One region of the Phormidesmis sp. 146-33 genome, then DNA from elsewhere that is predicted to be linked to it. Evidence: riboswitches for the same ligand, from Rfam matches in the RefSeq annotation. Region 1 holds a riboswitch; the other holds the start of a gene.
What was found. A riboswitch is a leader RNA that binds a small molecule or an ion and turns the genes downstream of it on or off. The one in region 1 is predicted to bind cyclic di-AMP.
Positions count from the first base shown of each region.

Region 2: another riboswitch for cyclic di-AMP. It lies ahead of ACJ2PR_RS06915 (universal stress protein); the one in region 1 lies ahead of ntrB (nitrate ABC transporter permease).

Region 1 is NZ_JBJPHU010000057.1:3,077-8,153, reverse strand. Features, by position in the region: gene ACJ2PR_RS20945 (ABC transporter ATP-binding protein) at 1-479, opposite strand, end outside; gene ACJ2PR_RS20940 (ABC transporter substrate-binding protein) at 725-2,128, opposite strand; gene ntrB (nitrate ABC transporter permease) at 2,392-3,240, opposite strand; cyclic di-AMP (ydaO/yuaA leader) riboswitch at 3,330-3,523, opposite strand; gene ACJ2PR_RS20930 (nuclear transport factor 2 family protein) at 3,746-4,126, shown strand; gene ACJ2PR_RS20925 (DUF5678 domain-containing protein) at 4,325-4,651, shown strand; gene ACJ2PR_RS20920 (hypothetical protein) at 4,664-4,801, shown strand; gene ACJ2PR_RS20915 (hypothetical protein) at 5,028-5,077, opposite strand, start outside.
Region 2 is NZ_JBJPHU010000011.1:50,345-55,421, forward strand. Features, by position in the region: gene ACJ2PR_RS06905 (DMT family transporter) at 1-441, shown strand, start outside; gene ACJ2PR_RS06910 (hypothetical protein) at 943-1,230, shown strand; cyclic di-AMP (ydaO/yuaA leader) riboswitch at 1,627-1,755, shown strand; gene ACJ2PR_RS06915 (universal stress protein) at 1,882-2,553, shown strand; gene ACJ2PR_RS06920 (shikimate kinase) at 2,672-3,277, opposite strand; gene ACJ2PR_RS06925 (hypothetical protein) at 3,393-3,536, shown strand; gene ACJ2PR_RS06930 (hypothetical protein) at 3,639-4,211, opposite strand; gene ACJ2PR_RS06935 (flavin prenyltransferase UbiX) at 4,293-4,913, opposite strand; gene ACJ2PR_RS06940 (ribonuclease R family protein) at 5,023-5,077, opposite strand, start outside.

The DNA.
Region 1 (5,077 bases):
TTCATCCCGCCCGAAATCTGATCCGGGTATTTGTCCGCCGCCGCCGTCAGATTCACCATCACCAGGTGTTCATTCACAATCTGCTTTTTGTCACCCGCAGACAGATCCTTCAACACTTCATCGACTGCTAACCGAATGTTTTCTCGAACGGTCAACCACGGTAACAGCGAATAGTTTTGAAACACCATCATTCGCTCGGCTCCCGGCTTGCGAATCTCTCGCCCGTCGAGTCTCACCGATCCAGAAGTCGATTTCTCCAGCCCCGCCACAATCTTGAGCAGCGTCGATTTACCACAGCCAGAGTGACCAATGATCGAAATATATTCATCCTGCCCGATCGCTAAATTAATCCCCTTCAGCACAACGAACTCGCCCCCATTGGGAGCCTTATAAGACTTGTGCAGGTTCTCGATTTCTAAAAATCCGGTTGGATGAGCGTTGGTGTCAGGCATGTCGATCGTCGGTATCGATTGACTCATGATAAATCTCCTGGGTGAGAACTTTGTAATTAGCGAATCGGTTCCCGGCTCAATGAAGGTCAGTTCAAAGGTCAGTTCTATGGGTCAGTTCTATAGAATTCTTGCGCTTCGTTGTTTGAGGCTTCTGCCCCCTAAATCCCCCACGAGTGAGGGACTTTGAATTAGATACTCTTGTCTTTAAGTCCCCCAGAATCGGGAGTTGGGGGCAAAAGCGTTGAAGAACAAAGCGAAAAACTCCATCCAATTCACGCTAGATAAATCTTGGTAGGAGCATTGGCTCGAATCTCAAAACTCTCCAAATAGCGAACCGGATCACTCGGATCAAACGCTTTCTTGTCGATAAAGACTTCCGCAGGTTCAATCTTGTAATCATCACTCGGACAAGCAATTCCCAGGTCAGCCGCGACTTCTCGATAGATTTCAGTCTTCCAGGACTTTTCGGCAACTTCGTGAGCATTGGCAGGAATTTCCTTAATTTGTCCCCAGCGGGCGGCTTGCGTCATTAGCCAAATGCTGTGAGATCGCCACATAAACGTCGAGTGAGCATTCGGCACTTGCGGCACATTTGAGGGAAGGTCGAAGAAAACAGTCGTGTCGTCTGCCTTCACGGTGCGATCTTTGCCATCGAATCCGCCATAGTTATATTCACCCACGATCGCAGGTCGAGTCAGGTTGAGTTTTGCCCCGGTGAACGATCGCGCAGAAATGATTTTGGCGACCTCTTCTCGATTGTTGGGATCGCCACAGTAGCGACAGGCTTCGATCATGGCTTTGAGCAGCGATCGATAGGTTTTGGGATTCTCATCAATAAAAGACTGCGTGACACAGAGAAGGCGATCGGGGTGTCCGTGCCAGATTTCTTTACCCTGAGCAAACGTGAAGCCGATTCCTTCATTGCCTGAAATGGCGCGTGTGTTCCAGGGTTCGGCCACCATATAAGCCTGCATTGCCCCGATGCGAACATTCACCACCATCTGAGGCGGAGGCACAATCATGACGCGAAACTCCTGAATCGGATTGACTCCCGCCGCCGCCGACAAATAGCGCACAAAGTATTCATAAATTGCAGAACTGAGAACCACCGCCCAGACTCGTTTTTCAGACGGCAAGTTGTCAAAATAGCGCCGAAAATCTCGTCCAAAGGCCTCCAAGTCGCCATTGTATTCAAACCAGGGACGCAGGCCAGACTCCCACATCGCTCGATTCATGGTCATTGCGTTGCCGTGTCGATGAATCGTCATTGCGGCACAAAGTGGGGCATGTCGGGCCCCTTCTGCTCCCATTCGAGCATTGACTACGGCACCAGACACCACAGGCGATGCATCCAATCGTCCAAAGATAATGCCGTCGCGAGAAGTGGCCCAACTGGCTTCTCGGCTGAGTTTGACGTTAAGACCGTACTTATGAAAAAAGCCTTTCTCCCAGGCGATCGCAAACGGCGCACAGTCATTGACGGGGACGTATCCGATCGTTAGATTTGGCTTCTCCAAACTTTCGGGCTTGATGATCTGGTCGATCGCTAAAGCCGCTTGAGAAAGAGACTGAGGGGCACGATTGGCATCGATCGCACAAGACGATAACACGAGTCCGGTTGCCGTTCCGCTCATTTGTTGCATAAACTTCCGTCGTGTCCAAAAATCTTGAGTCATAGCGGAGAAGGGAGGAGGAATGAGGGAGAAAAGAAGGGATGAGGGATGTTTGGTTTAACGGGAGTTCGATTAAGTTTTTTCGCTTCGGTGTTCTGCGCTTCTGCCCCCCAACCCCCCATTCTGGGGGACTTTAAGACAAGAGTTCTAATTCAAAGTCCCTGACGGGTGGAGGATTTGGGGGCTTCTCTCATAACCGCAGTGAAGAGATTGAATTAGTGAAAAGATTGAATTCACCTGGGTTTAGCGGAGAACTTAAAGCTTTTTCAGGTCGATCGCCGCTGACGAGTTACAAACGCTTCGAGTTGGGTGATGGCAAAGTCTAGGAGCAATCCTGTTAGACCAATTACTAGAACGGCTAAAAACACTGAACTTAAGTTGAGGCGGCTCCATTCATCCCAGACAAAAAAGCCAATTCCTATGCCACCTGTCAACATCTCGACTGCTACAATGACCAGCCACGCCACACCCAAACTAATTCGTAAACCACTAAAAATGTACGGCAACGCAGCAGGCAAAATAATCCTGGTGATTCGTCTCCAGCGCGGCATTTCTAACACTTTTGCTACGTCTAAATAATCTTGTGGAACGCTAGAAACACCAAGCGCGGTATTGATAATCGTTGCCCAAAGTGACGTGATAAAGATTACAAAAATTGCAGAGGGATCAGCCAAATTGAAAATTGCTAACGCAATCGGGAGCCACGCCAATGGAGACACCGGCTTAAAGATCTGAATCACTGGATTCAACGCCAACATCGCTCGTCTAGACATGCCAATCAGAAAGCCGATCGGAATCGCTACGAACGCCCCCAAACCAAAGCCAATCAACACCCGCCGCAAACTCGCCAACAGGAGCCAGCCAATTCCGAGATCCCCTGGCCCACGCCGATAAAAGGGATGCAAAATGAAATCTAAGTTTGCCATTAACGCTTCTGGCGGAGTCGGCATCACGTCGTGTTTGAGCAAGGCGATCGCCCACCACAGCACAATCACACCCAAAAACCCGATCGCAGGCAACCACACCGCTTCTTGAGCGATCGCGGGACGCACTTTTCGCCAAGTAGCCTGACTCGCAACGGCTACGATCACAGCCAAGTTTAGCTGAAGGATCATCGTCAACACCTCAAGCTCAAAGACTCAAACTAAATGTTCGACCTAAATTAGAGACACTGATGAGCCTAAAGCAAAATGCTGAAACTCTACAGTCCTCTCTCAACCGCCGACGGAGTTAGCTGACGGGCGAGGGCTGAGAGATGCCCTTCTCTGGTATTGGTCGCCGACTCAAGTTTGAATCGTTTGCGATCGACCTTTCACAGAAGATAAGCCCCGATGTTTTGGTTCCTCCGCTCCAGTAAGTTACTTGCTAGAAACTCACCAGATTAAGCTGACCGATTTGACTTTTAAAGACTCTACCATTCTCCGCCAAATGTATCAATCCATCTTTTGTCGTAGGGTGCATGGACAAAGCTGGAGGATAGTGAATATCAGAATTACTTTGGTTTATACAGCAGATTTCTAGTTAGTGAAGCACACTTAAATTGGCAAGAAACCTGACCAGGAGTTTCAATCACTTATTTTTGTACTTCATCTATTTGCAAAGTGCTGTAAAGGTGACACGATGAATAAAACAGTTGAAACTCAAATTATTGAGGCCGAAGAACGGCTTAGACTGGCAATGTTGGCTTCTGATGTCAGCGTCTTGGATGAACTACTCGCCCCTGAACTCGTCGCCACCAGTCATCTCGGAGAAATCATTAGCAAACAAGACGATCTCGCTGCACACAAATCTGGCTTGATTAAGATCTACGAGCTAACCCCTTCCGAACGGCAGATTCGACTGTATGGAGAGGTCGCGATCGTCTTCGTCAGAATGCAAATAGTTGGCACCTACAATAGCAATCCCGCGAACGGTGACTTTCGTTTTACCCGCGTCTGGGCCGTCTCCCCCAAAGGAACCTGGCAAATCGTCGCCGCTCACATTGGAATGGTTGCCCAATAAAGTACTTCACGGCGATCGACTGCAAGCTCGATTTGATTGTCACACAATTCAATAGGATCGGCTGCAAACTTGATTTGATCGTGATTTTCGAGAATTGTGGTCACTGTGAGGAGGCTTGCGGGCAGGAAAGGAAGAACGATCGATCGCACTTCCAGGCAATCAGCTTAGGTTAGCGCTCGCATCTCACTCGCTTTTTCCTTGGCTGCAATCGCGCTTCACAGTCTTTCGTTAAGCGATCGCATTGATGTTGTTAAAATTGAGGATATTGTCAATGAGGCTGAGAGTATGGAAGTCCAAATGCTTGCCGATATTCTTGCGTCAGATAGTCAGTGGCTTGCTACGCATTATGACGAGCTAATTGCAAAATACCCTGGTAGAGTGGTTGCGATTGAAGGTGGGCAGATTGTAGGCGTTGCGGATACTAGAGAAGAGGTTTGCCGTCCTTTTGTTGAGGCAGGGGTGGAAGTTTTGCCCTTAGTCATTGATGTTCCTCACCCAGAGACATCGTATGATTTGTTGATTTAGAAGGTGTACCTTGTGGCTCCGATTCGGTTTCCCTATCTTCAAAAGCGAGGAAATCTTGAACCGATTATTCCAATGGGTGTGAAGTTGGGAGATCGTTGGGAATGGATTGAGGTTTATGTCGATTCGGGTGCGGCTTACAGTCCTAATTGACCATATGCTGGTTTGCGAATAGCGATCGCTCGACTGTACAGTTTGGTTGATCTGGAACGTTTGCCCAGATATGACTTGCTGCTTTAGCAAAATGTGTAAGGTGAAATCGGGTGAGGATTGAGAGACAACCTGAAGGTTCATAACACCGCTCTCACAATAATGGTCTAATTTCAACGTGCTAGAAACGGCTACGATCTCGCTATCTGGAAATGGTTGAGCGCTGGCATCAATTTGGATCAGCGATCGCAACAACATGAGGCGAGTGAACATCGATCA
Region 2 (5,077 bases), on a different contig from region 1:
TTTCGTCCCCTACGAGGTCTAATCTTTGGCGTTTTGGCAGCCCTGGGACAATCTGGAGGAGCCGTCTTATCACGGGCCGCCCTGTCAGGAACTAATGTAGACCCTCTCTGGAGTACCCTGATCCGATTATTGGGATGCACGATTGTCCTGCTTCTCTGGGTCGTTTTGCAGGGGCAGTCTCGTAGTCTAATCAAACCACTCCAGTCTCATCGATTGCTCAAGGTAGTAGTCGGAACCGCCTTTGTCAGCACCTACCTGGGTATCTGGCTTCAGCAGACCGCTTTAAAGTATGCCGCTACTGGGGTTGCTCAGGCGCTCACCAATACAAGTCCTTTATTTATTTTGCCGATTGCCGTTTACATGGGTGAAAGAGTTAGTTTGAGAGCAGTTTTGGGGGTGGCGATCGCGTTGACTGGAGTTTACCTGCTGTTTAGAGCCTAAAAGTTAGTTCAAAAAGTGAGCATTTCATGACTAATAACCTATGACCGATTGCCTAGATGCATCAGTATCGCCGCAAACGATCCCTCATAAGTAAGAGACATGGCACCGTGTTTTTTTGCTACAACCAAAGGGAGATCATGGAGTCAGTAGCATTCACTCAAGGCACAATAGACTCCTAAAACCGTAAACTTTGAGTGACATCACTTCTAGGAAAAGAGAATTTTTGGTTGGCTCAGATCAGTCCAGCAAGGAGCAAATTCAAGTAAACTTTCTACTAAACGTATCAGGTAGCGACTCATACGAAACCCTTGTCCGTAGATTTGAGGTAGTTTATTTTTTAATACCTCTCATCTTGAAAACAGCTTACGTATTCACGCTCATGGAATCAGCAGAGCTTCCCTGTATTTGTATAGAAGGCGCTTCGGATACCATTTCTCGTCCATTAACAAGCGATTGAAGCCCTATCAGTTCCTAAAACATCATTCATGAGGGTTATCCACAATGCAGACACTGTTGTTCTTCCTGGGTGTTTTTTACCTTGGTATGATGCCCATTTTGTTTATCGGCTGGCTGGGTTTTTTCCGACAAGACGCTGATATGTCAAAAGAAGAAAAACAGATGTCTTTAATTGTGTTGACGATCGCGACGCTACTTTGGCCGATCGTTTTACCCTTTGCTTATTTAGAGCTGCTTGGCAAATTCAAAAGAGCTACTAGAACCAATCGTCTATACAAAAATTTGTTAGAAACAAACGTCGAAACAAACGTCACAAATTCTCAACTTTGTTAATTAAGAGATTCTCTAGCCAGAAAGCAGTCTCCCAAGAATCTCCACTACCCCAGAGGCTGCTCAAAACATCTGATTAAACTTCCTTTTAAGCTGAGTCTTTAGACAGATATTAATCTAAAATCTTTATGAAATAGTTGTATTTGTAGTCTAGATAACAGACACTAACAAAACATATCTTTTCATAGGACAGGCAGACCTGTAATTTGCGCTGTTATACTGTTAGAGTTTGCGGTTAAATAAACTCAAGCAGAAACGATTTTTGTCTTAAAAGTAGCAGCCTTTTACCATAAAGCTGCACTAGATTGATCAATGAAGGATTCCATAACTCTAAGTTGGATTCTCCTTCATGTGCCGTCAAACCATTATTTGAGTGGGTAGCCTAATCTAAATTTTGGCTCAGTAAATGTTCTGAGTTGCGAATTTGAAGCGGAGGAACCAACCTTTTGGGGCGAATCTTACCCAGATTAAGAGAGACACCTTCCAGTCTTAGCCCGTCAGCTAACTCCGTCGGCAATGGGAGGAGCGCCCAAGACTTGCTACTGTCAGCAACTGTCATTGAGGTCTCCTGGTATCTCAAGCTCGGATTTGTTCTGAGTGTTGAGTTTAGCCCTGACCCACCTCTCGCCTATCCTAATCCTGAGAGGTTTTACTGTGAATATTTTGTCCATGTTGGTGCGGCTTCAAAGCACGCTGGGTCGTTCTGATCTAGTGAATCAAATGGTGCTTTTGCCCAAAGCGCATTCTCTGACCCCAAATTCTAAGCAAGAAATCAATTTGGCGGTTGGCTATTCGGGTTCTCCTTGTAGTCAAACGGCTCTAGACTTGACGCTGTGGATTGCCCATCAGACCCGGCTCGCCACTGGCAAACAAGTCACTGTACAGGTTGTGTATGTCGTCGAAAACAAAACGACTAAGATCCCGGTCTATTGCCCTACAGAAAGCATTCGAGAGGTTGAAAATCGGGTAGATCTGAGAGAGCGCCCATATCCTCGCAAAGCCGATCGTCAGGGTCATCAGACAGCAGTAGTCGAGCTACCCGAACTCAGTGATTTCATCCAACCAATCGGGATGTCGGACGTATTTGAGCAAGCCGATCGCATTCTCTGGCAAGCGCGCTGTCTAGCGGATGAGTGGCGAGGGTCACTAAAGACGCATCTGCGATTTGGCACCGTAGCCGAAGAGTTAAGGTCTGTGGTTCAGGAAGAGTCCGCTTCACTCTTGATTTTGGGTTGTGAAACGACTGCTCATTCGCTGGTACAGCAGTTAGGTCAGGACTTTCCCTGCCCCATTTTGGGCATTCCTTCAGCGTTGGACAACGATTGAGAAAAGGCTATTCGTCCAATCTTGAACTCTGCAACGTATGAGAGGGTGGAGATAAGAGAATCATTGGGGAGTTATTTTCCCGTCTGATTCTCTCATTTCTGCCCTAACTGTTTTGAAGCTAGTTGTTTTGAATCTGATTCTGAATTTTATAAGGAGCCTCTCGATTGAGTCGATCGATCTCCTGAGTGGCGGCGATCTTCTGCTGACAGGCTTGAGCGATCGCTTCCATAACTCGGCTAGACACCTCAGTCGGAGACTCGTTAGCTTGTGCTGTAATTTTCACATCTGCCTGAGCGTATAGGGATTGACGCTGGGCTGTCAGCGTGTTGAGTCTCGCTTTGAGCGTTTCTGAAGACTGTAGCAGGGGACGGCTGCGATCGTGCTGCAAGCGATTGTAAAGCTCATCCAGGGGCAAGTCTAGCCAAACGATGACTCCATGCCGCAGATATCCCCAGTTTTCGGGTTTGAGGACAATACCGCCGCCCGTCGCGATCGCAAGTCGAGTGTAAGGAGCTAATTCTGCCAAAACGTTAGTTTCTAGCTGTCGAAACGCTGCTTCACCCGACTCTGCAAAGATTTGAGAAATTGACTGCCCGCTGGCCTGCTCAATGACGGCATCAACATCAAAAAATTGGTAATCAAGTTGGTCTGCCAGCAAGCGTCCGATCGTGGTTTTGCCAACCCCCATCATGCCGATGAGATAGAGATTTACGCCTTTTAACAAAAGAGTTGTCCGTTGATTGAATAAGGGTTCTACACCAGCCTAGCGTTTTTGGAGGATTGAGCGATCGCTGCTTTTGACCAGACGAATTTCGATAGAAGACTTGCTGCATAAATGAATGGGAGCCACTGCGATCAACATGGTTGTCACCCCCGTTTTGACTGACCTGCTCTACACGCAGCATCTTGCTTACAAAGCGGACACTTATCACAACACGATCGAGAGCCTGGAGAGAATGTGGCTGCGATCGAAGTCCCGGTAGATAGTTAGTTTAGCGAACTCAAAAGATTTAGCTAACTGTCAAAAATACGGTCAAGAACACAGTGGAAGAATTAGCATTTCTCAAGCGATAGAAGCAATTCTTTCATCCCTCATCGTCCTCATTTTGGTCGAGATTGCGGTTTGGCGGAATGATCACCCGGTAGTCAGCATCCACCACAGAGTCAGGCGCAGCAGGGCGAGTCGCTTTAGGGTCGCGGTAGCTGTAAGAGTAGGATGAGCGAGTCTCAGAGTCAGGGGACGGAGAAGCGGAGGTGCGTTTGCGGTCTTTTGGTTCGTCTTCCCAGCTTGAATTGTCGTCAAACCAATCTGAAGCGTCTTCCTCCCAGTCTGATGATTTGTTGGCAGCTTGGGGCGTGGGTTCTGAAGCAGGGGACTGCGTGTAGGAATAAGCTCTAGCGGAAGACTGATCAAACGATCGCGCCTTTTTTCGTCCTTTGCGTTGAGCGGTGAAGCCTGTCAGCCGAAACAAAATCGAAATGACAAGGGTGGTGACAATGCCTGCCGCAATCGCGCCCAAAATCCATAGCGACAAGGGAAATGCAGGCGATCGAATGCCCAAAAAGACAAGCTGCATCGACGGTGCCCAGTTGGGCAACACAAACAGCAGCAACAGGACGGCAATTCCGAGCAGCAGGATGAGACGAAGAAGAGGCATAGTTTTTGAGTCTTGAGTTGTGAGCGTTGAGTTTTGAGGTGGGCAAATTCAAATCTCAAAACTGAGAACTCATTGTTGATCCTAGCCTTCTTTCCAGCGATCGATAGGAACGCAGTCAATTTCTAACTGATCCAACGCACGGGCGACGACAAAATCGACGAGATCTTCGATCGTCTGAGGGTTGTGATACCACGCCGGGATCGCGGGTACAATCCGGGTTCCCGCTTCTGCGAGGGTGGTCAGATTGCGAAGATGAATCAGGCTAAACGGCGTTTCGCGCGGCACAATCACCAGCCTGCGACCTTCTTTAAGCTGCACATCAGCCGATCGCTCCAGCAAATCAGAACTCAATCCGACTGCCAATTTTGCCACGGTACTCATACTACAGGGAATCACCAGCATTCCTACCGTACGAAATGAGCCACTGGCGATATTAGCACCGACATTAGTAGCTGAGTGACAGGTCAGTTGACCGCCAAGCTCGACTCCACACTGCTGCCGCCAAAATTCCTCTTGTTGCAGAGGGTCAGCAGGCATCCGAATATTTTTCTCAGCTTGCCAGACCATATAGGTTGCTTTAGAAGCGACAAGCTCGATCGTATACTCCGCCTCTAGCAAATACTTGAGCGCACGAACAGCATATATCAGCCCAGAAGCTCCTGAAATGCCCAAGATGAGTGGACGAGAAGAATTAGAAGGCACAGAAGACGCTCATTGATTTTAAGTTCGGATTTTGAATCTAACATTCTGAGCAGTTTTTACACTTAAACCCAAAACTCAATACTCAAAATCTTCCTTATTGTCCTCCTTATTATTCCTCACTATCGAGTTCTTGATCGGGAGCGTTGTCTTCACCTTCGAGATCT